Regions from separate parts of the Paenibacillus sp. 7516 genome, predicted to be linked through region 2. Evidence: riboswitches for the same ligand, from Rfam matches in the RefSeq annotation. Region 2 holds a riboswitch; the other holds the start of a gene.
The links. A riboswitch is a leader RNA that binds a small molecule or an ion and turns the genes downstream of it on or off. The one in region 2 is predicted to bind FMN.
Positions count from the first base shown of each region.

Region 1: it holds a riboswitch for FMN, as region 2 does, so the genes downstream of both, ribD (bifunctional diaminohydroxyphosphoribosylaminopyrimidine deaminase/5-amino-6-(5-phosphoribosylamino)uracil reductase RibD) here and CHI14_RS04025 (DMT family transporter) in region 2, are expected to answer to the same signal.

Region 1 is NZ_NPBI01000021.1:213,568-228,455, forward strand. It holds gene CHI14_RS19505 (DMT family transporter) at 1-180, opposite strand, end outside; gene CHI14_RS19510 (helix-turn-helix transcriptional regulator) at 289-1,200, shown strand; gene CHI14_RS30120 (hypothetical protein) at 1,308-1,496, opposite strand; gene CHI14_RS19515 (stage V sporulation protein AA) at 1,565-2,221, shown strand; gene CHI14_RS19520 (stage V sporulation protein AB) at 2,202-2,630, shown strand; gene CHI14_RS19525 (spore germination protein) at 2,717-4,324, shown strand; gene lysA (diaminopimelate decarboxylase) at 4,432-5,763, shown strand; gene CHI14_RS19535 (peptidylprolyl isomerase) at 5,977-6,408, shown strand; FMN riboswitch at 6,565-6,729, shown strand; gene ribD (bifunctional diaminohydroxyphosphoribosylaminopyrimidine deaminase/5-amino-6-(5-phosphoribosylamino)uracil reductase RibD) at 7,085-8,188, shown strand; gene ribE (riboflavin synthase) at 8,235-8,903, shown strand; gene CHI14_RS19550 (bifunctional 3,4-dihydroxy-2-butanone-4-phosphate synthase/GTP cyclohydrolase II) at 8,943-10,181, shown strand; gene ribH (6,7-dimethyl-8-ribityllumazine synthase) at 10,268-10,735, shown strand; gene CHI14_RS19560 (segregation and condensation protein A) at 10,838-11,638, shown strand; gene scpB (SMC-Scp complex subunit ScpB) at 11,607-12,272, shown strand; gene CHI14_RS19570 (DUF2953 domain-containing protein) at 12,466-13,185, shown strand; gene ytfJ (GerW family sporulation protein) at 13,371-13,856, shown strand; gene CHI14_RS19580 (D-alanyl-D-alanine carboxypeptidase family protein) at 13,988-14,888, shown strand, end outside.
Region 2 is NZ_NPBI01000006.1:124,890-139,777, forward strand. It holds gene CHI14_RS04010 (amidohydrolase family protein) at 1-113, opposite strand, end outside; gene CHI14_RS04015 (CGNR zinc finger domain-containing protein) at 288-860, opposite strand; gene CHI14_RS04020 (DinB family protein) at 1,023-1,526, shown strand; FMN riboswitch at 1,609-1,759, shown strand; gene CHI14_RS04025 (DMT family transporter) at 1,904-2,884, shown strand; gene CHI14_RS04030 (amidase) at 3,027-4,523, shown strand; gene CHI14_RS04040 (DUF4179 domain-containing protein) at 5,245-6,522, opposite strand; gene CHI14_RS04045 (RNA polymerase sigma factor) at 6,498-7,034, opposite strand; gene CHI14_RS04050 (methyl-accepting chemotaxis protein) at 7,322-9,355, opposite strand; gene CHI14_RS04055 (serine hydrolase domain-containing protein) at 9,726-10,859, opposite strand; gene ppsA (phosphoenolpyruvate synthase) at 11,099-13,723, opposite strand; gene CHI14_RS04065 (CPBP family intramembrane glutamic endopeptidase) at 13,979-14,596, opposite strand; gene CHI14_RS04070 (erythromycin esterase family protein) at 14,850-14,888, shown strand, end outside.

The DNA of each region.
Region 1 (14,888 bases), on a different contig from region 2:
AGATTGAATAACCAGAAGCAGAATACCCGCGCTCAGCAATCGAACGGTTACATACCAATTGACTTCAATACCATCCAGTTGAAATAGTTTTTGAGATACGGTTCCTCCGATCCCCCAGCATAGGGCTCCTGTTAGAACGAGCAGGATACCCGATAGCTTGGTACTTGCAGATGTTGTCATTCTTGATCGCCTCACCTTAAATATAAGAATAGTGCTATATTAAGGATAAATACGATATATTAATATCAAAATTGCACGTAAAAATATAAATATATTGAGATGAGGCTTATGCAAAAGACTGAATTTAGTATTGATCAAAATTTGAAGGAAATGACGAAGCATCGGACCGATACTTTATCCGTTGCCTGTTATGAAACAACCATTGTGCATAATGTACATGGACACATCCCCCTGCACTGGCATGATGAATTGCAATTTGTTGCGGTACTCCAGGGTACAGCGTTGTTCCATATCAATGACCAGAGAATTAGTGTACCCACAGGTGATGGCATTTTTATAAACAGTGGGGCCATGCATATGGCCGAAGATCATGGAGGGAACCATAACTGCATCTATCTATGTCTGAATGTGACGCCCCAACTTGCTGCACCTTCAGATCTGTACGTAAAATATGTGCACCCTTATATAACGGCTACCAATTTGCCTTTTCTCTATATCAATGGGGGCATTGCCTGGGGAGCACAGATTTTGGATGGCATCAGGCTAATTAGAACGGAGCTTGTGAGTCAAGCGCCCTATTACGAATTGAAAGTTGCTTCAACGCTGCTGGATATATGGACTCTTCTCATTAAGAACGGATATGCGTTGGAGCATGATGCATCCGAAATGACCAGGAGCAGAAGAATGAAGGATATGCTGCAGTGGATTCATCTGAACTATGCCGATCCGGTCAGGTTGGAGGATATTGCAAGGATGGGACAGTTAAGCCGAGCGGAGACATGTCGCTATTTTAAGCAAATCCTGCGAACTACACCCATGCAGTATGTTTTGGATTACCGGATCCAGAAAAGCATTGAACTTCTGCGGCTCTCCGACCGCAGCATCACCGAAATCGCGTATGAGGTCGGCTTTAACAGCACGAGCTACTACATTAACCAGTTTCGGAAAAGCATGAAAAAGACGCCTTTACGATTCAGAAGAGAGCTCACCGAGAAGAAACGAGAGGAACGAAACGATTAACCTTTTTTCTGCCAGGTTATCCAGTCTAGTCGCCACATGGCGGCTTTTTTTGTTGTGGAATAGGATAGCTTTAAAACGGTTTTCCTCTCGACTACCTACCCTGCAGCTTATTTTTTCAGTCTTTTGGAAAGCGGGGATACGTGCAGCGGAGGGATGGAATCGGTCAAGGGAGCGAAGCGCTCGCCTTTAGCACCGGATTTCCTCCTTGAAAAGGAGTGATCAAGAAATCCGGGGATAACAGCGGCCAGTGACCGATCCATCTCGGAGCGTCTGTAGGTTACCGAACCTTTTTCCAACCGGAATGTAATAAATTTGCACATTCTTCAAATACTAACCTAAATTACGCAGTAAAGGAGTGTTTCGGATGTCTCTGACACCCACTCCAACGGTCTACATTCGTCTGCGCAGCCGTATCCGCATCCAGAGGGGAAGAAGCGTCAAGCTTGGTGATATCGCTCATGTGTTAACCTCTCCGGAGGATGGGGAACGAAGGCTGCTTGAGCTTGAACTGCTGCGCCCGGGACCGGAGGACGGCAATCTGATCCTGATTGACATTTTGCAGATCATTCCTCAGATACGGCGCATGCTACCGGAAGTTACCGTCGAACTCATTGGTTCGGGGCATACGCTGGTCGAGGTCGTTGCTGGAACGGGCAAACCTTCCAAATCCCTCTTCATCCTGGTCTGGCTGCTGTTGTTCTTTGGATCGGCACTGACCATCATGAATTTCCATGCAGATGTGAACATGCAGGAAGTTCAGATTCGAATCGTGGAAATGATAACGGGTCGCCGGGACGAGCATCCTTATCTGTTTCAGGTGGCATACTCCATCGGAATCGGGTTTGGTATGGCTGTTTTCTTTAATCATTTATTCAAGAAAAAGTGGAATGAAGAACCTACTCCGCTTGAAGTGGAAATGTTTTTATATCAGCAAAATGTAGACAAGTTTGTCGTCATTGAAGAAACCGAACGAATGCATGAGCAGGAACGCGGGGAGATGAATGCCGATGAGCGTTCTTAATGGAGCGATCAGTATCGTACTTGGGATTGCGGGAGGAGTTGCCGTAGGAAGTGGCGTGATCGCCCTCATTCTCGTGCTTGATATGATTCCCAGATTGGCACAGCTGACCCGTTCTTATGACAAAACGCATTGGTATGAAGGAGCATTGATCGGAGGGTCGCTCGTCGGAACCATCGCTGATTTCTGGCATTGGAAGGTACATGGAGTACTGATCCTGAGTCCGATTATTGGGTGCTTTTGCGGTGTGTTTATCGGCCTGCTTGCCGCGGCACTGACCGAGGTATTGAATGTGCTGCCAGTACTTGCTAAACGTCTGGGCATGAAATCGTATTTGTTTGGACTGCTGCTGGCCATGATTTTGGGCAAAATGACAGGTTCCTTATTTGACTTTTTTGTATATCAGCGTTAGGTCAAGGAATCGAAGGAGGAAAGAAAATGGATGTGAGATCTGACAATACTGGACAGGGTACAGGTGAGGGAGTACCCGAAGAGCTGATGCACAAGACGCCTTATGAAATTCAAAAGGAAGAGGAGCGCAGGGCGTACGAAAAAAAGAAGCAGGATGAGATGTCCGATAGTGTTGAAGAATCGGTACAGTACTGGCAGGACAGGGATGATATCTCCGCTCGCATGAGTGAGAACAAGTATACATTGAAGCAGGTTTTGGGTCTCGGGGAGTCCTTTGATGTCAATATGAGAGAGATGGTCCTGGGAGGCAAAAATGTTGGATTATTGATGCTGACGGGATTTGCAAAAGACCAAATTTTGCTGGAAGTGTTGAAAAGACTGACCTATCTTACCCCTGATCAAATATCAGGCCATGCGCTTAAGTCGTATTTCGATTGCTACATTCCACATATCCAGGTAGAGAAAGTCGATAAAATGAGTGCTGTCATCAACAAGGTTCTCACGGGCATGAGTGCTTTGTTTGTTGAAGGAGATCGCTCTGTATTAGTAATGGATACACGGAGTTATCCGGTACGATCACCCGAAGAACCTTCTCTCGAACGCGTTGTCCGGGGGTCAAGGGATGGCTTTACCGAAACACTTCTGACCAACGTGACATTGGTGAGACGGAGGATTCGCGACCCTGGATTGAAGTTCGAGATCATGCAGGTGGGCCGTAGAACACAAACCGATGTTTGTGTCGTGTACATCGATGATATCGTCGATAAAGTTCAGGTGGATTCGGTCCGCGAAAAAATTAAACGGGTAGATATCGACGGAATTCCGGCAGCAGATAAACAGCTGGAGGAAGCGATTATCAATAAGGGATGGAACCCATTCCCTTTGGTTCGCTACTCGGAAAGGCCCGATGTTACAGCATCTCACCTGCTTGAAGGCAGAGTCGTCATATTTGTTGATACCTCGCCAAGTGTAATGATTTTGCCTACAACCTTCTTCGATCTGTGTGAGCATGCAGAAGAGAACAGACAGACTGCGTTTATGGGGACTTATTTGCGTTGGGTCCGCTTTGCCGGCATTTTAATCTCGTTGTTTTTGCTGCCGCTATGGATGCTGATGGTCATTGATCCTGCGCTCAAACCGATGGGGCTCGAGTTTATAGGTCCCCAAGAGAATGTGAAGCTCCCCATTATTTTGCAGTTCCTTCTGATTGAACTTGGGGTCGATTTGTTACGTATGGCGGCAGTCCATACCCCTACACCTCTTGCATCGGCAATGGGCTTGATTGCAGCAATATTGGTCGGGGATATCGCTGTAAAAACAGGATATTTTGTCAATGAAGTCGTTCTGTACATGGCCATTGCCGCCATTGGTATGTTTGCCACACCAAGCTATGAGCTTGGGCTTGCGAATCGGCTGGTGAGGCTGTTCCTGCTGATCGCTGTTGCCATTTTCAAAGTGCCGGGGTTTGTGGTCGGTACAACATTACTAATTATAGCGCTGACCATACATCGGTCCTATAATTCCTCTTACTTATGGCCGTTTATACCGTTTAATGCAAAGGCCCTGGGGAACTTCCTGTTCCGTATGCCTCTGCTTGAAAGTAAGAAACGTCCATCATTCAACAAAACAAGAGATAACACAAAAATGTCCGACGATCCGGACGGTGAAAAGCGAAAAAGTAAAAAACACAAATGATCTGCCTAAAAATCCATTCTTCTCGCTGACGAATTTGATATACTGGTGTAAAATCATTGGAATAGAAGAAGCTGTTCCAGTATATAAAAAAGTGAGGAATGCTGATTATGTATTTACATGGTACAAGTAAAATAAATGCTCAAGGCCATCTGGAAATTGGCGGAGTAGATACAACGGACTTGAAAGAACAATTTGGAACACCACTTTATGTTGTGGACGAGCAATTGGTTCGCGATCGCTGCAGAGAATACATGGATGCATTCCGTGCTTCTGGACTGGGATTCCAGGTTGCTTATGCAAGCAAAGCATTTTGCGTTATGGCCATGTGTGCTCTCGCTGCGGAAGAAGGGCTCTCACTGGATGTGGTTTCGGACGGTGAACTGTTTACAGCACTGCAAGCAGGATTCCCTGCTGAACGCATTCATTTCCACGGCAATAACAAAACATTGGAAGAGATCGAAATGGCACTTGATGCCGAGATCGGCTGCTTCGTTGTGGATAACTTCAATGAATTGCACTTGCTGCAGGCTGTAGCCGCAGAGAAGAATCGTCAAGTAAACATCCTGCTTCGTGTGACGCCTGGTGTTGAAGCGCATACGCATGAATATATCTCCACAGGTCAAACAGATTCGAAATTTGGATTCGATATCGGTAACGGAACAGCATTTGAAGCGATTGAGCTGGCTTCCAAGCAGTCCAACCTCGTCTTGCTGGGTGTTCACTCCCACATCGGTTCTCAAATCTTTGAGGTGGAAGGCTTCCAAATGGCGATACAGCGTGTAGCTGAATTCGCTGCAAGCGTATATGAGCGTATTAACGTAGCATTCAAAGTGGTTAACCTGGGCGGTGGATTCGGTATCCGCTATACAGAAGGGGATACTCCGCTTGAAGTCGCACAATACGTAAAAGCCATCACGGATGCTGTCAAAAATCACTTTGCCCAAATTGGATATGACGTTCCGGAAATCTGGGTTGAACCAGGCCGCAGTATCGTTGGTGAAGCAGGTACAACGCTGTATACCGTTGGTACGAGCAAAGACATCCCTGGTGTGCGCAAATATGTCGCAGTGGATGGCGGCATGACGGACAACCCGCGTCCGGCACTGTATGAATCCAAATATGAAGCTGTACTTGCCAACCGTGCAAATGAGTCTGCTCAGGAGACCGTATCGATTGCCGGCAAATGCTGCGAGAGCGGCGACATGTTGATCTGGGATCTGGACCTGCCTAAAGTTCAGAGCGGTGATCTGCTTGCAGTTGCCTGCACAGGTGCATATAACTACTCCATGGCAAGCAACTATAACCGGATTCGCCGTCCGGCAGTCGTGTTTGTCAAAGACGGCCAAGGTGATGTGGTTGTACGTCGTGAAACGTACCAGGACATCATTCAGAATGACCTCGTGCCTGAGCGTATTACTAAACAGCCTGTAACCCGTTAATGTTAAGAATTACTAAATAGTAAAAAGACAAAAAGGAACATTCCTTTTTGTCTTTTTTTTGCCTTTTGGCCCAACATTTTCGAAAAAAATTGCGGTTTATTTTGCGGTTGGACTCATTTCGGTGTACACTAAGAAAAGTGCTATAGAGCTTGGCCCAGGGTCATGACATGATGGCACATTAACGATGGTCAATACGAAAGGAGTCATTTACATATGGCGAAACAAGCGAAAATCAAAATGGCAAACGGCGGAGAAGTTCTAATCGACCTGTTCGATCAAGAAGCTCCAAACACAGTGGCAAACTTTGAGAAACTGGCTAACTCCGGCTTCTACAACGGTCTTGTATTCCACCGCGTAATTCCAGGCTTCGTCGCACAAGGCGGATGCCCTAACGGAACGGGTGCAGGTGGCCCAGGATACACAATCAACTGTGAGATCAACCCGAACAAACATGAGCGCGGAACACTTGCAATGGCACACGCAGGCCGTAACACAGGTGGAAGCCAGTTCTACATCTGCTACCAGCCACAGCCGCATTTGGATGGACAGCATACCGTATTTGGTAAAGTAACCAAAGGTATGGAGTTCGTAGATGCTTTCGAAGGTCGCGACAAAATGGAAACTGTTGAAGTCGTAGAAGTTTAATCGATATCCTAATCGATAAAAATGGCCGTTTCGTTGATAAGACGAAGCGGTCTTTTTTATGTCCTTTTGCTTATTAAAAGTTAGTATGTGACAAAAAGGAACAAAAAACAATTGATTTTTCGGCGTTAAAGTGCTAACATCCAATTAATAACGAAAGCGATCCTTCAGGGCAGGGTGCAATTCCCTACCGGCGGTGATGCACCTGTGTGAGGATATCTATCCAGCACTGTTGCAAAGTCCGTGACCTGTCTGCCTGTGGCAGATGGCTGATCTGGTGCAATTCCAGAACCGACAGTATAGTCTGGATGGGAGAAGGAGAGGGTGCAGCCCTAATTGGACTGCATTCCGCAGATGCGTTGCTGTACAGAAGAGGTTTTATTTTCTGTGCAGGGAATGTCGGTTATCCGGCTGTTTCCATACTTATGCCACATCATTGAAGCTCTTTACCTGTAATTGTGTTCTTTAGGTATGTGTTTGCTTTCACTTGCCTGAAATGGAATTATAGCGGAGTGCTGTTGGCAATCGTATTAACGACATCCTGCTGGTGACACATGTCTCTCATCATCCCTACCCGAACGATTGTTCGAGTGGGGATTTTTTATTTGATATGGTATAACCGCCTCTCTGCTCGATGGGAGGCCTATAATTTAAGATTCTAACCGTGGGGTGACCGGACTTGGAAATGATCAATGATGAATTTTATATGGGGCTTGCGTTGGATATGGCAGAACGTGCACAGGGGCAAACGGGGATTAACCCTGTCGTCGGATGTGTTGTTGTAAAAGAAGGCCGGGTCGTAGGTCTGGGAAGTCATCTCAAGCGGGGTACGGGCCATGCGGAGGTACACGCATTGAATATGGCAGGCAGCGATGCTGAGGGCAGTACAGTCTATGTTACGCTGGAGCCTTGCAGCCACTATGGCAAGACGCCGCCTTGCAGCGAAAGTTTGATTCACGAGAAAGTGAAGCGTGTCGTGGTGTGTTGTGAGGATCCAAATCCGCAGGTATCCGGCAGAGGAATCAGCATGCTGCGTCAACAAGGCATTGAGGTTGAGGTTGGCATTCTGCGTGACCGCGGAAGACGTCTGAATGAAAAATTCATTAAGTACATTACCACCGGTTTGCCGTTTGTCACCTTAAAAACGGCATCCACACTGGATGGCAAAATTGCAACCCGCAGTGGAGACAGCAAATGGATCTCCAACGAACCCGCACGGGAAATCGTACATGCACTCCGCCATCGTCATCAGGGTATCATGGTTGGTGTGGATACGGTTATCGCAGACAATCCGGAGCTGACCACCCGCCTCCAAGTGGAAGGGATCAGTCCTGTGCGAATTGTTGTCGATTCGAAGCTGCGTCTCCCGGTTGGAGCCAAGATGGTCAAGGATGGACTGGCACCGACATGGGTACTTACAACCGATGAGGCGAGCCCTGAGGCGGCCGAACGTCTGGAAGCCTACGGTGTAGAAATTATCCGCTGTGGTCCTGGACCACGTGTGGATCTGCTGAGTGCGCTTAGCAAGCTGGGAGAACGGGAAATCGGCTCCATCCTGCTTGAAGGCGGAGGCACGTTGAATGGTGCCATGCTGGAAGCCAAATTGGTCGATCGGCTGTTGATGTTTATCGCTCCAAAGATTGTGGGCGGATACGATACACCGGGAAGCTTCCGATTTGAAGGGGTGGAGCGCATGAGTCAGGCCATTCAATTGAATCAGCTGGAAATTGAGCAAGTTGGAGATAATATCAGTATTGGCGGAATTCCTGTTTGGCCTGAATAACGGAGCGAATGAGCAAGGCAAGATATAAGCATAAGGAGGCGGCAGCATGTTTACCGGTTTGGTGGAAGAGGTCGGTCAGATTCGGCGTATCGGTCGAAAAGGCGAAGCATTGGTCCTGAATATCGGAGCTTCCGCCATCATGGACGATCTGAAGATTGGTGACAGTGTATCTGTAAACGGAGTATGTCTTACAGCAACGACCCTGGAAAGCGGAGGATTTACCGCAGATGTCATGCCTGAAACCTACCGTCATACCAATCTGAGTCAGCTGCAATCAGGTAGTAAAGTAAACCTGGAACGGGCGATGCAGTCGGGTGGGCGTTTTGGTGGACACATCGTACAAGGACACGTGGATGGTACGGGAGTCATTGGCGGGATCACGCGTGATCAGAATGCGGTTGTTTTTGAGATCAAACCGGACGACCACGAACTGTTCAAATATTTGATTCCAAAAGGCTCGGTAACCCTCGATGGCATTAGTCTCACCGTGGTGAAGACAACAGAAGCCTCGTTTACCGTATCGATTATTCCCCATACCATTGGAGAAACGGTGCTTCAGGTGAAAAAGCCGGGGGATACCATCAACATTGAATGTGACATTTTGGGGAAATATGTGGACCATCTGCTCCATTACGGCAAAGGGCATCCCGAAACGGGTGCTGGCAAACCGAAAAGCATCAGTGAAGAGTTTTTGGCCAACCATGGCTTTGCATAAGGAACATAACCATTACAAAGAGAGACTGGAGGGGAACTTATGTCAGATCAATCCATACTAGATCCCATCGAGGAAGCGATATACGATTTGATGCGCGGCAAACCCGTCATTGTTGTGGATGATGAGGATCGGGAGAATGAAGGGGACTTTATCGCGCTGGCAGAGAAGGCTACACCTGAAGTGATCAACTTCATGATTACCGAGGGCAGAGGCCTGGTCTGTGTTCCCATTACACAGCAGCGTGCGGATGAGCTCAATCTGAAACCGATGGTTCAGCAAAATACGGACTTCCATGGAACGGCATTTACGGTGTCCGTGGATCACAAGGATACAACAACAGGCATATCTGCACATGAACGATCCATTACGGTGAAGGGTCTAATTGATCCGGAAGCCAAAAGCAGTGATTTCCGCAAGCCGGGGCATATGTTCCCGCTCATTGCCAAAGACGGAGGAGTGCTCCGCCGTGCCGGTCACACGGAAGCTGCTGTTGATCTGGCGATCATGTGCGGTTCCTATCCGGCTGGTGTGATCTGTGAGGTCATCAAGGAAGATGGCACGATGGCGAGACTGCCTGATCTGCAGGAGATTGCCCGCAAGCATGACCTGAAACTGATTAGTATTCAGGACATGATTCGTTACCGTAATGAGAAGGAACAGCTGGTTCAACGTGAAGTGGCTGTCCGCATGCCTACGGATTTTGGGGAGTTTCAAGCAGTGGCCTATACGAATGCAGTGGACAACAAAGAGCATGTCGCATTGGTCAAAGGTGAAATCGACTCTTCCAAGCCCATATTGGTTCGTGTTCACTCCGAATGTCTTACAGGCGACGTATTCCACTCCCATCGCTGTGACTGTGGACCGCAATTCGATGCAGCCCTCAAACAGATTAATGATGAAGGCAATGGCGTTCTGCTCTATATGAGGCAGGAAGGCCGGGGCATTGGACTGATTAACAAACTCAAAGCCTATAAGCTGCAGGAGGAAGGTCTGGACACCGTAGATGCCAACCTGAAACTGGGGTTTGCTGCTGATCTGCGTGATTACGGTATTGGCGCACAGATTCTGAAAGATCTCGGCGTTCGCCAAATTCGTCTGTTAACCAATAATCCCCGCAAAATCAAAGGCCTTGAAGGTTATGGTCTTGAAGTGGTGGAGCGTGTTCCCATCCAGATGGAAGAGAACGAGGATAATACGCTTTACCTGCATACCAAGCAGGCGAAGCTTGGGCATATGTTGAAGTTCGATGATATCGAACAGAACGAAGAGAAAAACTAATTTTTCTGTTCATGTAATTTATGGAAATATGAATGCTCGTAAATCGGTTAATTACATTACATTATACATTAGAGGAGATGACTTAAATGCCAAACTTTTTTGAAGGACATTTGGTATCGGAAGGTTTAAAATATGGAGTGGTTGTCGGACGTTTTAACGAATTTATCACAAGCAAATTGCTCAGCGGAGCACTCGATGCGTTCAAACGTCATGGGGTGCAGGACAGTGAAGTTGACGTAGCCTGGGTTCCAGGAGCATTCGAAATCCCGCTGATTGCACAGAAAATGGCGGAGAGCGGCAAATATGACGCTGTCATTACACTGGGAACCGTTATTCGTGGCTCAACGACACATTATGATTATGTGTGCAACGAAATGGCAAAAGGAGTGGCGGCTATTAACCTCAAAACCGGCGTGCCAACGATCTTTGGTCTGGTTACAACAGAGAATATTGAACAGGCGATTGAACGCGCTGGTACGAAGGCTGGTAACAAAGGTTGGGATGCTGCCACGGCTGCAATTGAAATGGCGAACTTGACGAAACAGCTAAAATAGTGCTTATTTAATGTAGTGCCCTGCTCTGCGCAGACGAATTCGGGAAATCGGATTCGGCGGCTTAGCGGGGTTTTGTATTTTTCTGGCGGGAGGATTCGTCTAGTGACGGTAGTTACATATAAACTGGAAACTTTTGAAGGGCCTTTGGATCTGCTGCTTCATCTGATCGATAAGGCAGAAATTCATATCCAGGATATTCCCATCAGCGATATTACCGATCAATACATGGCGTATCTGCATTCGATGCAGGAATTGGAGCTGGATATTACGAGCGAGTTTTTGGTAATGGCAGCAACGCTTCTGTCCATCAAGAGCAAACTTTTACTGCCCAAACCACCGGTGATTGAAGACTTTGAGGATTATGATTATATGGAAGAAGAAGATTATGATCCACGTGCGGAGCTGATTGCACGTCTGATAGAATATCGCAAATACAAAGGAATAGCCCGTCATCTGCATGAGCGGGAATGGGAACGGAGCCTTATATTCTCCAAAGAGCCAGAGGACCTGAGGCCTTATATGCCTGTGGAGACCCAATCAAATCCGGTAGAGGGTTTGCATACTTCGGATCTGATTGCTGCTTTTCAGAAGGCACTGCGTAAGGCAGAGAAGCGTACAACGGTTACACGAATTCAGCGCGATGAGATCTCGGTGAAGGATCGTATACGTGATGTCGTTGGAGCTCTGGAGAGTATGGGACCGGGAGGAAGGCTGTTATTTTCCAAACTGCTGGATGATCAGATTTACCGGCATGAAATTGTAGTCACTTTTTTGGCCGTACTGGAACTGATGAAGATGAAACAAATTGTCTGTTATCAGGAGCGGATGTTTGAGGATATCGTTATGGAGTGGAGAGGGGAAGCTAGGAATCATGGATTTTCCGAAATTGAAGTCGATTATTGAGGGGCTGCTCTTTTTGTCCGGAGAGGAAGGTCTAAGCATCAAACAAATTGCCGAGATCGTGGATCAGCGGGTAGAACTGGTATCAGATGCCGTAGAGGAGATGATCGCTGACTTCATGAACCAGGGACGAGGCGTTCAAATTCTCAAAATTGCGGGAGTGGTCCAGTTGGGAACGCTGCCGGAGCATGCTGCGTATTTTGAAAAGCTAGCTTATTCTCCTGCACGGACCTCGTTATCTCAGGCTGCACTTGAAACACTCGCCATTGTGGCTTATCGTCAGCCCATTACACGGGTCGAGATCGAAGAGATTCGCGGTGTGAAATCCGAACGGGCCATCCATACACTGGTCAATAAGGATTTGATCCAAGAAGTAGGACGAGCAGAGGCGATTGGACGACCTATATTGTACGGAACAACCAAATCGTTTCTCGACTATTTTGGACTTGCTTCACTTAAAGACCTTCCGGAACCGGGCTTGTTTGAAGATTCTGAGAATCTGGAAGAAGAGACACAGATGCTGTTCAACAAGCTGGATGGACAACAGGTGGACTTGGGAAGCACGGACCAGAATGATTTTGATAACGAAAATACGGATAACAATCATGCGGTTCATGAAGAGGATCTGGACTCGTAAGGTCGAATCGTCCATATGAAACAGTAATAAACCGGTACCTGATAAGGTGGCGGTTTTTTTGCATGCCAAGGGACCTCAGCAAACGTGGAGATTTCGAATTCTTAAATGGAATTTTCAGGTCAGCCGTGAATTATTTCCTATATAGAGTGCCATACTAGACGTGTAAAGAATTGAGGGCTTGGAGGTAAGGCCTGTGTGGATTTGGCTTGGAGGAATCGGCTTGTTCGCCGCACTGCTGTTTGCCGCTGTTCTCATCTCGAATGTTCATGTGCATGTTACGTTCCGTAAACATAAAAGCGATGATTACGCTCGGATCAACGTTCGTCTCCTCTACGGTATTGTACGAATTAACTATGAAATACCAAGTATCGTCTTTCGTAACATGAAAGAGGGTTTTTTGGTGAAAACCGAACAGAATGTGAATCATACGCATGGAAAAGCAGAGGGGAACGAGCGGATTAACAAACGCAAAGTCAAAAAGTGGGCAAAAGAAGTAAAGATCATGATGAGGGCTACGGATGCGCTCAAAATATGGGTCAGGGAAACATTAAGCCATGTACAAATCACCAAGCTCTCCTGGTCTACCCGAATAGGTATTGGTGATGCAGCTTATACAGCTATTCTCACAGGCTGGGTTTGGAGCATCAAATCAATTATTGTCGGCTTTCTGTCGTATCAAATCCGTTTTAAGCGTACGCCCATGCTTGAAGTGGTTCCTGTTTGGGATGATGAAATGGAATTTCAAACGGAGCTGGATTGCAGAATGAAAATTCGTATTACGGCGGTTATACTTGCTGGAGTGAGGCTAATGACCCGGGTTTTGGAAGTGGATGGCGGATGGCGGATGTGGCTGAAAATAGTACGGGAACAACGGCGCAGACACAAGCAAAAATTGAAGGAACAACAAGGCTAATTGGGATAAGTGCATTCGTTACTGTATTTCGGTTGCAATGGGTTCTGAAGTCGCGAAGTGTCCCCAAGGAATGTTGGGTGCTGTTTCCTTGCTTGTTCTGCACGGAGACTTACATAGTCTGTTCAGGTTTGGGGATGATATGGTTAGATCAAACCTAGTTCAAATTGAAACTGGAGGGAATTCAAATGTCAGATCATCCAATTCAAGGCTTAATGGAAACCGCAATGGAGAATATCAAGGCCATGGTGGATGTTAATACCATTGTTGGCGATGCGGTAGAAACACCAGACGGCACGGTTATTCTGCCGATCAGTAAAGTCGGTTTTGGATTCGCCGCTGGAGGCAGCGATTTTCATGTGAGTGATGGAAAGAGCAAAGAAGGCAGCTCTGTTCCTGGTGCAAAGACTGAAAGTGCTCATTCAGCCAACGTTGCTTCACCATTCGGTGGAGGTAGTGGCGGTGGCGTATCCATCCGTCCGATTGCCTTCCTTGTTGTTGGAAAACAAGGCGTGCACATCGTGCCACTGGACAACTCCACTCATCTGTTTGAGAAACTCATTGATTCTACACCTTATGTTCTTGACAGAATACAGGGGATGTTCCAGCGTAATAATTCGCAGAATGATGACTCTGGCGTACGCGTTACACCGGATCATACCACTTACAGCTAAGCCGTTTTATCCGGATCCCTTATCACAGATTTTTGTGAGAGGGATTTTTGCTGTTTGGAAAGATGGGACATACTTTAGGTTGTCCGAACATAAGTTAGTACAAGATTCCAGTGACCCGGAGGAATGAATTGATGCGAAAGTTTAAAAAAGTAATGATTGGTTTGCTTGTACCGTTGCTGCTTCTGCCTTTCATACAGGTTGCTGAAGCACAAGGAACGATCCCCGGCCCATCAACCCATGCGCAGAGTGCAGCTCTCATTGATGTGACTTCCGGAAGAATCCTATACAGCAAGGACGGGGATAAGGAACTGCGCATAGCCAGTTTGACCAAAATTATGACAGCCATTGTCGCCATTGAACAAGGGAAACTTGATGACAAAGTAAAAGTATCCTCAACGGCTTTTGCCAAGGAAGGGTCATCCCTTTATCTCAAATTGGGAGAAGAAATGACACTGGAAAACATGTTATACGGTTTAATGCTGAGGTCAGGTAATGATGCCGCTTCTGCTATCGCAGAGCATGTTGGGGGTTCGGAAGAAGGCTTCGTCCTATTAATGAACAAAAAGGCAGAGGAAATCGGACTTAAGCATTCGCATTTTATGAATCCACACGGTCTTGATGCAGATGGACACTATTCCACAGCCAATGACTTGGCCCGTTTAACGGCTTATGCACTGCACAATCCTGTTTTCAAACGAATCGTTGCTACCGAGGACAAATCAGCGCCTAATCCGAATGAGAGTTGGGAGTACTCCTGGCACAACAAAAATAAAATGCTGCGATTGTATGAAGGCGCTGATGGGGTGAAAACCGGATATACCAAAAAGGCGTTTAGGTGCCTGGTTAGCTCCGCAACCCGGAATGGTCAGCAGCTGGCTGCCGTCACGTTAAATGATGGAAATGATTGGAATGATCATGCGCGCATGCTTGATTTTGGATTTGAGAATTTCCCTTTGGTGGAGATTGCTCAAAAAGAGCAGCCGGTGGCTAACACGGATGTTATAACGGGGCGTGGATTTACTTATCCACTTG
Region 2 (14,888 bases):
TGAACGGCTGCAATCAAAGAGTCGCTAATAAGTACATCTGCCCTGTTAAACTGACCAATACGAGCATCCATCGATAATACACAACCGTTTTTCAATAGATAACCTGTCCCCATGAGACACCTCTCCAATCGTAATGGTTTGTAAAATGATCTGATCCGCATTGCTTTTCCTTACATATGATTTGTGACTATATTTTCGCTAGTATATAACCATTATATACCGATTGTTAATATTTATCAATTCTGGACACCAAACTCCTATCTATGGTGATGACTGTTCTACCATTGTTAAACTTCATTCTTTTCTCCGCTGGATTCCTGCTTACGTTTCGCTCGAAAACGTCTCACCTTCATTAGATTGCCGCACATTTTATCATCACAATATTTCTGTGTCCTACTGCGAGTATCGTCATAGAAGACCCAGCGGCAGTCCGGGTTGTCACAGCATCGAATTCTCTTTCCTTCACCCTCCACCAGTGTCATGGCAAAGTCAGCAGCAACCTCTGCCATCACCTGAAACCAATGGGCATGGATGGGAACCAGCTTAACATCCAGTCCTTGATCCTGTGAGATTAGTCGTCTGATCACCCCACCACTCCGCATAAAGTCATTTAACCATGCTTGATCCTTCTCCATTAGGGGCGTTCCCGCTGACAGACGGATAGCCAGAGACTGTAACTCATCCCTAAAGCTTCTCATGGTGGATTCCTCTTCAGTCGATGCCGGCACTTTTGCTTCTAATTGCCAACGATTCAAGAAATCCTGCTGCCAGCTTGCTTTTCCCAGTCTGTCTTCAGATCGATCCCCGCCGCGCCAATCATGATAGTCACTATTCACAAAATCTGTCCATAACCTATCCATCTATACCTCCGCCACTGTAACTATCTACATCGAAAAAAGATGGTTACATTCTTTTGAATTGTGTTATATTAATTGTAACCATTTCAAACCATATTAGCTAGTTACAAGCATGAAGACGCAAGTCATGAGATGAGTTCCACTAGAGAGGAATGAACTTTAAAAATGACGTCTGTTACAACTGCATTAGATGTGTTGGTTATTCAAAAAGAAGATACCTGGGATCAATGTAACTGGATCGTCCCATTGTCGAAGGCGCTTGAAGGGCTGACCGCAGAGCAAGCAGCTTGGATCCCTCCTTCAGGAGGACTGAGCATATGGCAGCTGGTCAATCATATGTACTATTACAACGAGCGGATCTTAAAGCGTCTTCAAGGTCAGGCTCCACCTGTACCCGCTGCCGAATCGAATGAAGCTACGTTTGGCAGTCCCGGTGACCCCTTGGACCAAGCTGGCTGGAGCCAACTTGTGGAGCGAACTACTGAGCTGGCAGAGCAGTTGCACAATAACCTGGTTACGTTACAGGATTCCAGACTTGAAGAAGCCTATTTGGATTCCGAACAAAACTGGGCTCAAACGCTTGCCCGCTGGGTTCTTCACGACGCTTACCACTCGGGTCAGATTGTGCTTCTGCGCAGGCAGCAAGGAAGCTGGAACATCATTTTCTAAAAAAATGCTTGAACTGCTAGCGCTTACAGGAATAAGATGAAATTATTAATGTTACAACTTGTACGATAACCTATAAATTGAATAGGATCTTCGGGGTAGGGTGCAATTCCCAACCGGCGGTGATGTTCCAATCGGAACCAGCCCGCGACTCGCTGTTGACTTCTTAGGACAACAGCGACTGACTTGGTGTGACTCCAAGGCCGACGGTACAGTCCGGATGAGAGAAGATCAACACATGACATACCGCCTATGGGAAGGTTTCTTTCCTGACGATATGTTCATGGATGAGCCCCCGTTTATTTGGTGTATGCCAAAACGGGGGCTTTTGTCGATTTTGCCAACTGAAGATTCCGTGTTCTGACGAAGGAGTCCTGAATATGGAAAAGACACAGCATGCATCAACGGTTTATCGCAAGGAACGAAGCAATACCGGATTTTGGCTCGTTGTTCTCGGTGCTGCCCTATGGGGCGTAGATCCATTGTTCCGCATCATTTTGCTGCAAACCATGACCTCTACTCAAATTGTACTGGTGGAGCATATTATCGTGAGCTTAGTCGCTATACCCGTCTTATGGAAATTCCGCGCCGACCTGAAACAGCTTCGAGCCCGTCACTGGATCGCCGTTATCTTTATCTCATGGGGCGGCTCTGCACTGGCAACCGTTTTATTCACGCTCGCACTGACACATAATGATCCGAATACCGTCTTGTTGCTGCAAAAAATGCAGCCGATCTTCGCGATTGTTTTAGCGAAGTTCTTATTGAAGGAAACACTGCCGCGCCGCTTCGGCTGGTTATTCGTTGTTGCTCTTATCGGAACTTATCTGCTTACGTTCGGGTTTACACTTCCGCTTGGAAACTGGAACAACTGGATTCATGCGGGCAGCCTGTTGTCACTTGGCGCTGCTGCCTTATGGGGCGGCTCTACGGTGATGGGCCGACTGATGCTGGGGCAAACCCGTTATGAGACGGTCACCTCCCTCCGCTTCGTCGTAGCTCTGCCCTTGCTAATCTTCATGACCTGGAACGAGGGTGCAGCGTGGACCTTGCCTTCCGGTGCAGGAGAACAGGCAGCTGTTGCGCTCAACATTCTGGGGCAGGCGCTATTGCCAGGTTTACTGAGTCTATTGTTATACTATAAAGGTCTCTCGTCCACCAAAGCTTCCGTGGCCACACTGGCTGAGCTGAGCTTCCCCATGGCGGGTGTGCTTGTGAACTGGATTGCATTCCGGACGCTCATCACATGGGAACAGCTGCTTGGATTTATTCTCATCTGGATTGCTTTGTTCGCTATATCCAAACAGCAGGAACGATCTATCACAGCTGCAGACGCAGCTCCTAAGCTTCGGACGGAGTAATGAAGATCTTATCTATATCTTAAAGGCACTGACACATCCCTCGGGATCTGCAGTGCCTTTTGTATTTTTATAATTCCAGTGGTACGATGACATATGGAAAGGTACTTATTCTATTTCATATTTACGGAGAGGAACGATCGTCATGTCTTCATTTTCATATACGTCCTATGATGCCATAGGTCTGGCTGAACTGGTTCGCTCACGGGAAGTTTCCCCCGTTGAATTACTGGAAGCGGCTTACGCTCGCCTAGAAGAAGTTAATCCGCAGCTTAATGCGGTCATTCGTACATATGAAACACGCGCACGCGAGGAAGCCGGGTATGTTCGTCCTGGTGAACAGCCTTTTGCAGGCGTTCCATTGCTCCTCAAAGACATCTCGCAATCGCTGGAGGGGGAAATTCTGACTTCCGGTTCCCGCCTTCTGAAGGATCATCGAGCTTTGCGTAATTCTAACTTTGTATCCAGACTCCGGGATGCAGGCTTCGTTATTATCGGACATACGAACACACCGGAATTTGGCCTCAAAAATATTACTGAGCCACGTCTTCATGGTCCGAGTCGCAATCCATGGAATACGAATCATTCACCAGGGGGTTCAAGCGGCGGTTCAGCTGCAGCTGTTGCTTCGGGTATCGTACCCATGGCCGGAGCCAGTGATGGCGGGGGTTCGATCCGGATTCCAGCCTCCTTCAGCGGACTATTCGGACTAAAACCTACTCGGGGACGGACTCCTGTTGGACCAGGTGTAGGCCGTCAATGGCAAGGTGCATCCATCGACTTCGCGCTGTCCCGGACTGTGCGAGACAGTGCCGCCTTACTGGATACCCTGCAGGTCATTCAGCCTGAAGCCGCGTTTCATGCCCCGCTCTTTCCGGGCAGTTACTTGGCCGATATGAACTATCCGCACCAGCGCAAACTAAAGGTCGCTTATACCACGGATTCACCGGTAGGCACCCCTGTTAGCGAGGATGCGAAGGAAGCAGTGTACAAGCTGGTTCGGTGGCTGGAGGAACAAGGTCATCACGTGGAGGAAAAATTGAGTCCGGTCAACGGTGTTCGGTTGATGGAGAACTATTATATGATGAACAGCGGTGAAATGGCGGCGATGATCGCCTCCATGGAGCATGCTATGGGCCGATCTTTAACTTCGAGCGATATGGAGATTGAATCCTGGGTGCTGGCTGAGGCAGGCAAAAAGGTATCGGCTGCGGAATTCGTTCACAGCCTTGCCGAATGGGACGTGGCTGCCGCGCAGATGTCTACACTCTTCGAGCGATACGACTTTTATATCACACCCGTTAATGCCTTTCCTGCACCAAAGGTTGGAGAGCTAACTCCTCATGAGGAGCAAATTCAGTATCTGATGCAGATTAGCGAATTGGACAAGATGCATCAGCAGCAATTGATCTATGAAATGTTTGAACCAAGTCTTACCTACACCCCCTTCACTCAACTCGCCAACCTGACAGGCCAGCCTGCGATGAGTGTTCCGCTGCACCTCACAGCTGAAGGCTTGCCGATGGGCGTGCAAGTTATGGCAACCAAAGGGCGTGAAGACTGGCTGCTCCATCTGGCTGGCCAGTTGGAAGCATCCGGACTGTGGATCGGAATGAATGGAAACCCTCTTTTCCCTGTCTAAGAAATAGAAAAAGAACAACGAACTAACTCCGTGACCAATTGAGAATATCAAGAGATCACGGAGTTAGTTGTGTGTTCAATTTTATGGTAACAATAAAATTGCGTTATGCATGTTTGTTCAATTTTCAGATCCGAATCGCTCACACCTATTCAGGTTATCCATTTTCGCACCTAACTAGTTTACATAATATTTATTACGTAATAAAACGTGAAATTCTTAAATTTGAATGTCACATCCGTCAAAAGGTACATCTCGTCCAATGAGCTTAACGGCATTATCGATTACGTTTAGTTGTTCTTTTGTAAGTCGGCTTTCATCTCCATCCCAATCACCTAAGCACCAGAGGAACGAGCAAATATTACGGTATTCCATAAACATAGGAATAGTTTGATTCATCGTTAGCGAGAGCAAAAATATGCTGTGTAAATACCAACCCTCTTGAATGAGGGTTCTCATTATCAGATTTCGCTGTGCAGCAAGCCTGACCTGAAACATGTTAATCCTCTAAATCAGAACGTTACTTATAGTGGATACTAACCGAGCACTAGTGAGTTATTGTTAGATTACTCTACTGCGCCGGTGGCAACCATTCGAAGATCCACTTCGACATCAAACTGGGCACGGGATAGAAAAAGCCGCTAAACATAGCGACTTGTAATTGTGTAACATTATTTTACTTTGTTTGATTCATTTGAAGTGATATATAAATAAATATGTTACTTCAGTTTGGTTTTTCCAAATGAACAGTGACTTCAAGATCCCGGAGATATTTTGTTGGATTGAATACAGGCGTGGCGATCTGGATAGACTCCGTGCTGTTGACATTAGAAAAAGTGACCTCATACTTATCACCACCCTCAATCCGAATCGGCGGGCTGACTCTTGGAAATGGATTACCTATTCGATCGTAAAGCCAAATATCACTTACTTGTTCATTAATCCGTTCTCCTGCGACGTCAAATGTAATAGTCAGTTGATCATTCTCCCATTGCTGATCCAATACTATAATAGACCCTACTTCTCCTTGGGAAACCGTGATAGGTCTCCCCTTCCACTCCAAGTTTGTTTTTGAGGTTGTATAGACTGAGCTTATATATGGCGTGATTGTCACTTTGGTGGGCACAGAGTAGAAGGGTTCAAAAAGGTACTTGTATTCACTACTGTTTTCATCACTCGCCACTTGGTTACCAGTAGTCCTCAGAACAAATCCATCTTCATCTCTCACCTGAAATTTCAATATTCCAATCACATTAACTCTATCTTTCAGACGAAGCGTTAGCTCGGTTGTTGTTGGATACAGAGATAGTCTTTCATAATTCAGTGCAATGTTGTTCCAAATTCCCGATTTGTTAATGGGTAGCGTTAGATAACTTCCCTGACGCTGAACCGGGATTTCAACGTAGGTCGTTTTCTTATCACGCGACACCATACCCAGGGTGAATTTGTCTGGCAGCTTATCTTTGGGGCTAATCTGAAGCAATCCACCATAAGTGCCATTTTCCAACTTAAGTGCAGGAGCATTCGCAGTGTAATCTGAAATGAACTTACCGTTCACTGTAAAACCGATGTTATTCATAAACTCATAGATATTTCTATCATAATCTGAAGCAATCCAGCCCAGATTTATATTTGAACCATCGTATATAATCTCTGTTAATGTAACGTTATGATCACCAATTCGTACCTTCTGATTAAGTTTATGTGATAATCCTAGCTTGCTTCCTCTCTTCACTCCATCCTCCCCTATTAACTCAAAGACAGATCCAATGATCGGAATGGATTTCACAGCGTCTGCAAATGCGGGAGACAAAGACGCCATGCCAACCGTAAAAGCTAGTGAAGCAGCTATTGCTGTTGATGTATAGAACAGACGTTTACGGGATTTTTTATATTTGTGTTGTGTTGTCAGTTCATTAAGCGTTTGGGTCATGAATATATCCATATTTTCGGGAATTGGACGATTCACTTGTTCCTTTAGTTGCTGCTCCCATTTTTCCATGCATAGCCCTCCTGCTTCCCCAAGATATGTCTTGCACTTTCACGTGCGCGGCGTAACCTCGTTTTGATCGTGTTTTCGGATTTCTGATAGATCTCAGCTAAATCCTTGATGGAGATATCTTTAATGTGATACAGCTCAAGAATTCGCCTGTCTTCACTAGGTAACATCTCGAGTAACTGTTCCAATTCAATCTGTTCGTAACCATTCTCATATGTAGGAGGAACAGAAAAATCACCTAGGTCCGTAACTTTTTTATTTTGTCGATGAATCAGGTTACATTCGTTAATGACAATTCGGAGCAGCCAAGTTTTGAAAAAAACAGGCTCTCGTAGTGTCTTGATCTTTTCGAACGCCTTTAGAATTGACTCTTGCATGGCATCCCTACAATCCGCATCTTGTGCAAGAATGGTTTTGGCCACTTGGTACATAACGACTTTATGTGCTTGTATCAGGTTTTCAAAAGCTTGAACGTTGCCTCTTTGAGCTCTTCTTACTTCTTTTGGTACGTCCAAAAGTTCCCCTCCTTCCACGTAGACGAATGTTAGATGGTTAACATGAACGTATGGTTTCAAATTCACAAAAAATTATGGAGAAAAATCTACATCCAGTATATCAATTCTATAGTCGGGCTTAATTACAAAAATAAACAACCGTCACCCGATGCAATCTCGGATAACGGCTGCTAGACATAGATCCTATATATGTTTAATTGAGCAATCTTCAACGAATCATTTCAAGATCATTACAAATACACCCTAATATTAGCTAAGGCTCATTTATGAGAAAACTAGCGTGCCATTTAGACTTTGAATTTCTCCGTCAACTCCTGCAGTCTTGCTGCCATACGTGCCAGGTAAGTCGAAGATGAACTGATCTCTTGCATAGAGGCGAGTTGCTCCTCGGTAGCTGCGGATACAGTTTGGGCTCCTGCTGCTGTTTCGTGGGACAGATGAGAGATGTCCTCAATTGAAGCTACAACATTGGAAGTCTCCTTCACAATATGTTCCGCCATCGTAGACACTTCACCTACTTTGCCATTAACAGTGTCCACGGAGAGGTTAATTTCTTCAAACAGACGTCCCGCATGATCCATGATGACCATCCCCGTTGAAACCTCACCCATTGCTGCCCCCATGGAACCTTCTGCTTGCTTGATTCCTTCATGAATGGATTCAATCAGTCCGTTTACCTGTTCGGCAGATTGAGCTGCCTGCTCAGCCAGCGTTCCCACTTCCCTGGCTACGACTGCAAATCCTCTACCATGTTCGCCTGCTCGGGCCGCTTCAATGGATGCATTCAATGCAAGCAAATTCGTTTGCTTTGAGATGTCTGAGATCACCTTAATGATCTGTCCAATCTCCTGCGAGATCTGAACCAGATGATTGATGCCATCCGACACGTGGTTGACGGACTGATGGATGGTGCTCATTTGCGACACGGCTCCCTGAATGGCTTCCCCGCCTTCTTTCGATTTTTGGGCAACGCGAGCTGTTGCTACAGCCGTAGTAGAGGCGTTGTCTGCAATATGACCCATGTTCCCGGCAACATCCTGTATGGTAAGCAGGCTTTGTTCAACGAGTAGCACCTGGCGATCAGCACCTTCCGCCATCTGTTCAATGATTTGTGTAATATGCCCAGTTGACATTGCACTTTGTTCAGCATTCGCAGATAACTGCTCAGAAGCCGCGGCAAGATGACTGGATGAATCTGCAACTTCAGATACAATCCCATTCAAGGATCCTACCATTTGATTATAGGCTTCTCCCAAATCACCAAATTCGTCTCGCGAAGCAATCGATGTATTACGGCTCAAGTCCCCTTGGCCTACTTCAATGGAAAACTCATTCAACGTTCGTAATGGCTTGGTAATGGAACGTACGATGACCACAGTGAGTCCAAAGCCAAGCAGAACAAAGACAAGGATGACCAGCAGTGTATTGTTCCAAATGGGTTTAGCTGCCTGTACGACCTCAATGGGAGAGCGATCCCCAGCAATCTTCCATCCTGTCAACTCGTTGGTGATGTACACTAATTCACGCGTTTCTCCTTCCGGTGATGTTTGTTCGATCTGCCCGGAGTCTTCATCCAGCATGGATGCTGGGGACCCTTCACCCTCTTGAGGAACTCCCTGTTCGAGATTCGAGGAAACGTCCTGCGGCGTATCACCCAATTCCGGTGCTCCTCCTACCGTGCCGGAACCCTCCGTTCCCCAAGATGGTGACACAATCATGGAACCATTAGCACTAAAAATAACGACGAAGCCATTATCGCCAATTTGAATATCTCCTACGGTTTCCTGAAGTGTACTTAAGTCCAGTACAATGGCAACGACGGATTTTCCGTCACTTGACGCTTGTGCCACGTCTACACTAGTTTGGCCGGACTGTTCAGAGGTGTAAGGCTCAGACAATACGACTTTTTCAGGGCTAGCGACCGCTTTGGCATAAAACTCATGATCCTTTGGATTGTAATTGCTTGGTTCGTTCTGGTTATTTGAGCTATATGAAAATTGACCATCCTCCGCGACAAATACTGCGGCTTCCACTTCCGGATGGTTTTTGGTATAGGCATTTAACAGCATATCCGGATTTTCCGCAAATGAAATGGACTCGAACAGCTGCCCCACATCTGCTATTTTGTTTTGTATGTATTGATCAACCATGCTGCTTACTAATGAAATGTCTGTATCCGCCATATTGGCAAGCTGTGTATCCACCTGATTCTTGGCCGTGAAGTACGAAAATCCGCCGATGACCAAGCTAGGGAGCAATAACATGACGAGCAGCGAAACAGCAAGCCTTGTTCTGACCGATCTTAATTTTCTGAATTTCATGTGCATTTCTCCTTATGTACGATGTACGCTGTATGATGTATTTGCTCAATTAAGCAAGTTAAAACGATTGACTCAATGAACTTGATGAAGCTCTCCTTGAGCACAAATCAACTATAAAACAGGTAGCTTAAATGAAACTGAATCCATCCATGTATAAGTCGCTTCAGACTCCACATGGTTAGTCTCAATTCCAGTGAGATACAAACTCAGAGGAACAAAATACACGAAAAAATAAGAAACAGGGACACGTCATAACACGCGTCCCTGTTTCTTTCGTTTTAAAAATATATCTAATTTATGATGATCTAGTAAAATTAAACTTTCCAGCAAACTTGGTTTGCTTACCTGATGCTCTGCCTTCGTCTTCAACTTATATGCAGGAGTACACAACATTGCGCAAACGTCTCTGAATGTAAGGCTCTTGGCTATTAAGCAGATGCTGTGCATACATGACGGTGAGCCCGGAGTCGGGATCAATAATCGCCATGCAACCGGCAGCGCCGCTCCAGCCAAATTCGCCATGAGGGCTTAGAGAACCGCTCTCTGACTTGGATATATGCGTACGGACACCGAGTCCAAAACCATACCCGCCCATATGATCCCAAGAGTAATCAGGGCGCGTCATCTCATTCAGATGATCCGTCCGCATCAATTCCACGGATGCCTTTGACAAAATCCGAACACCTTCAGGACTGGTACCGTGACCAGTAAGTGCGTTCAGGAACAATGCATAATCACGTACGGAAGATAGCAGTCCCGCGCCCCCGCTCTCCAATTCCGTACCAACACGGAACCCGTTACCGTCCATGCGGATGGCTTTTTCGAGTTCATCATTGTATGCGTACTGTGGAATCAGACGTGACTGCTGCTCGTCGTTCAGATCAAAAGCTGTATCGCTCATGCCGAGTGGACCAGTGATCTCTTCCTGCAGATATGTTCCAAATCGTCTGCCGCTTACGACCTCGATCAATGCTCCCAGCACATCGTGACACATGCTATAGTTCCAATGCGTGCCCGGCTCAAACAAAAGCGGTTCCTTCGCGAGTGCTTTCGCAAACTCGCGTGTCGGCAGTTTTCCATTGGTGCTCTCCACGGCCTCTTTGATGGATGGCGCACCAACATCATACGAGAAGCCCGCCGTCATTGTAAACAAATCGCGTACCGTAATGGCTCTTGTTGCTTTCTCCAGTCTGATCTCACCATTCGGCATGATTTTCTTCACATTCATCTCTGCAAACTCCGGCAGATAGTCGGACACTGGATCACTGAGCAGCATATGCCCTCTTTCAACAAGTTGAAGTGCTGCAACGCAGGTCATGATTTTGGTCATGGAATAGAGATTGAAGATGGCCCCATCGGTGATTGGTGTGTTCTCCTCCAGATTAGCGTAACCGTTACGATAGTGGAAAACGGTGTCATTTTGATGGATGACCATCACTTCTGCCCATGGAATTCTCCAGGATGTGATGCGATCAATAAATGAAGCAAGCGGTTTAAATTCCATATTTATCCGTCCTTCTATGTAGAATCTTTTATTATTGCACACTGTGAACCATGGTCACGCCACGAATCACATATTACTACTATACGACCATTTGTAAGCGTTGACTACCATCCGAAATAACTTGTTCCACTAAAACAAAAAAAGCCGCTAAACTAGCGGCTTGAAGGTAACATACATGTCTCTAACTGCAACTAACTTAGTCTTAAACTCAATCTCATGCTGCCCTTTTGAAGTTGTAACTACAACGACAAGATTTCAACATACCCTTCTGTCCCATGCACACGAATTCGCTGCCCGTCTTTTATACGTTTCGTTGCATTCTCCACGCCAACCACTGCAGGCAAGCCGTACTCACGTGCAATAACGGCTCCATGGGTCATCAGTCCACCTACTTCGGTGACTAGCCCTTTGATGGAGACAAATAGCGGTGTCCAGCTAGGGTCTGTAAAAGCAGTAACGAGAATATCTCCATCTTCCAGCTCAGCTTCCTCCATGTTCAGAATCACACGTGCACGTCCTTCGATAACACCGGAAGAGACAGCGAGACCCACTAATGCTTCAGCTGGGAGGTTATCTCTTTTATACTTACCTGTAATGATTTCGCCATCTGACGTGATCACACGTGGTGGGGTCAATTTTTCATATAGCTTGTATTCATCTTTTCGCCTGCGGATCATCTGGTCATCTACTTTACAGGTATTCACCACTTCACGAAGTTCTTCAAAAGTAAGATCATATATATCTTCTTTCTCTCGCAAAACACCCGCCTGAACTAGTCGCTCAGCTTCCTTGAGCAATGCTTGCTTATAAATGAAATAACGATGAACCATGCCGTATTTGGGGTACTCTCTGTACCCGCTCAAATTTCGAATGATGTCGATCTTTTCTTTTGTTTCTTGTGCTTTTTGCTCTCCATCAGGCAGCTGCTTCAATCGCTTCAATAATTCCTCTTCTTTTCTCAAAGCCTCCTGTCGCCCTTGCTCAAACTTGCGGCTCCCTTCATTAGGTTCAAAGTTTTTGATATTACCCAGAATCAGGGGAACAAGTGTCAATGGTTTTTCAATCCAGCGTGTTCGGGTTAGATCAATCTCTCCGGCACAGCGCATTCCATATCGCTCAAGATAGGCATGGATCGCTTCTTGTACTTCCTGGCCACCAGTGAATTGAACAAGATCATCCAGGAATTGATCCTTTTGTACATGTTGTAAGTATTGAACGACCTCAGGATAAGGACGAATCACATCTGCGACATCCAATAACGCAAGGCCCATTTCGGACGTGATATTGTTTGGAACAGACTGGGAGATCGCATCTGCTGCATTTTTTTCACCTAACCATTCGTTCATCTTGTCATTGAGCCAGAATGAAGCGTTCATACCCGTTGTTATTACAGCTGAACTTCGCGGGTCAAATAATATCTTTCTAAGTTCCTGAATATCTTCCTGAATAAAATCAATCAAGTCAGATCCTGATTTTGTTTGAATCTTTTGTTTCAATTCTTCTATAGATGCTTCATTGTTCTTGATCAAATCCGTAACGATGGACGGATCTTGTTCATTGATTGGTGTTTGAGAGCCTGCTGGGTGCAAACCTCTATTGCCTCTACCGGAATTCTCAGCTTGATTGTCGTTCGGTAATGTTTTCACAAAATCTCCTCGCTCAATTACAGTCATTAAAGCGTCTTTGATAAGCGGATCGGATTTCCCAAGGGCATTCACCATATTATCTCTGGTGACAGGTGAGGCTAGCATAGGCGTTACATCCACAAACAACCTCCCGCCCGCTACACGCATGGGTGCAGGAGTTGTCATGAGATAAAATGACAGTCCGAGTGGTTTGATGGGATCAGTCATCATTTGTTGATGGGCAACAGAAACATACACATGATTTTCTTGATCATTCACTTCAGGGATCGGAAATAACGTTGTAATGGGTCGGCTCTGGACAATGTAGAACGTGCCCTCAGACAAGCACCACTCAATATCCTGGGGGCAACCAAAGTATTCTTCAATCTGTCTTCCTATCCGAGCTAACTCCAAAATGTGATGATCCGTGAGTGTTTGAGCTTGTTGCTGATTAGATGGAATTGTCCGCGTCTCAGTCCCGCCCTCTTTTCGAGCATAGATTGCGAGTTTTTTGGTTGCCATTCTTTTATCTACAATTTCTTCTTCCCGTACCTTATAACAATCCGCGTTTACCAAGCCGGAAACCAGTGCTTCTCCCAAACCATAGCTGGCATCGATCGATAGAAGTTTTCGGCTGGACGTCATGGGATCGGCAGTAAATAAAATTCCTGAAGCCTGCGGGAAAATCATCTTCTGAATAATAACAGCCAAGGATACCTGGCTATGATCGAATCCGTTCTGCATACGGTAGATCACAGCACGATCCGTGAAAAGGGACGCCCAACATTTGCGAATATGCTCCAGTATGGCTTCCTTGCCGATGATGTTCAAATAAGTATCCTGCTGACCTGCAAAAGAAGCATGCGGCAAATCCTCGGCAGTTGCACTGGAACGCACCGCATATGCATGTTCATCTCCATACTGGCTGAGGTAGCGGCTTACTGCCTCGACAACATCGTAAGGAATTTCTGAATTCATAATGATCTGCCGAATCTCTCTGCTGATTTCACCAATTTGATCTCGTTCTTCTACATGAAGCATCGTTAGTCGACTGAGCAAAGAGTGGTATGTTTTGTTCTGTTCCATGGCTTGCTGGAATCCCAACGTTGTCACGCAGAATCCCTCAGGAACTTGAACCCCTCCCCTCTTGGATAATTCTCCCAGATTCAAACCCTTCCCACCCACAAGCCAAAGCTGTGTCTTTTCGATCTCCTGGAAACTTAGAACCATAGAGCTCATTCACATCTCTCCTAATCATCAAAATGAGAAAAAAAATCCTTTGACAAGATTTTAACGGCATGCTACAATAAAAATATAAGATAGACTTTCTATGCGAAAATACATAAAAATACTTGCGAACTGATCATACCATCGTGTTACTTTATATGCAATAATTAAAAAAGGACCTGACTAAATGTCTGGTCTTTTTTTTGGTATTTCGTTCAATTTATCCAGGTGTTATGGGTTATAATGATCAGCTCCCTTGCCCTTGTCTTACTTATCTTTTTTAAGAACGATGACTTTATACTTGAATAACAGTGTCACACCCACATTCATCGCTACGTGAACAATTACAGGGACAATTAAATTATCAGTTGCCCCATACAATGAGCCAAATAAAAGGCTTGGTATCACTATATTGAGCAGCATGATAGGCGTTTTGAAATAGGAAAAGTGAAAAGCTACAAACAATGCCGAAGAAGCAAGAATTGCGACCCACTTCTCATCGAATACGATATAAAATAAATTTTGGATGATCCCTCTAAACAGCAGCTCTTCAAAGAAACCTGCCAAACTCATAAAAATAAAAATGTAACAAAGGGTCTGATTGGCATACTCCTTATTGGACTCATGAATATACTCCTCAGGTACCAGATACGTCATCAAAACACCAAATAAGATCAGGCCAAGCGAGCATCCCAGGGCAAGAAGGACCATAAGCAAAGGCTTCTCAAAAGCTAACAGACGCTGCATGGAGACAAAATCCATATGAACGAATACGAATAGTACCGCAGAGCATATGAACAACAAGGACACATAACCTATAGCTACATCTTTCAGTCGAGGTACTGCTGGTTTATTATGTACTTGTAATTGTTCCGTCTTCTTCATTTCCTTCCCCATGTGCCCCCTCTCAGACCTTTTTCAGTAATATGTTAGTGACGTCTTATGCTTCCCCGTTCCGCAACCGTTTTGAAAGTTCTCAAGTCATTTCATACCAATCACCTATCATTTTAAATGATGATAAGTACGATTTTCAATCATATTACTTCCTTATGCTTCCCACCTACTCGGCTTGATTCGGTTATTCAGTGAACAATTCGGAAATAATTTGCTCATACCGCTTATAGGAAGGGAGAACTTCATGAATTTCAACTCTCAATCAGAGAAAGACGCTTATTTA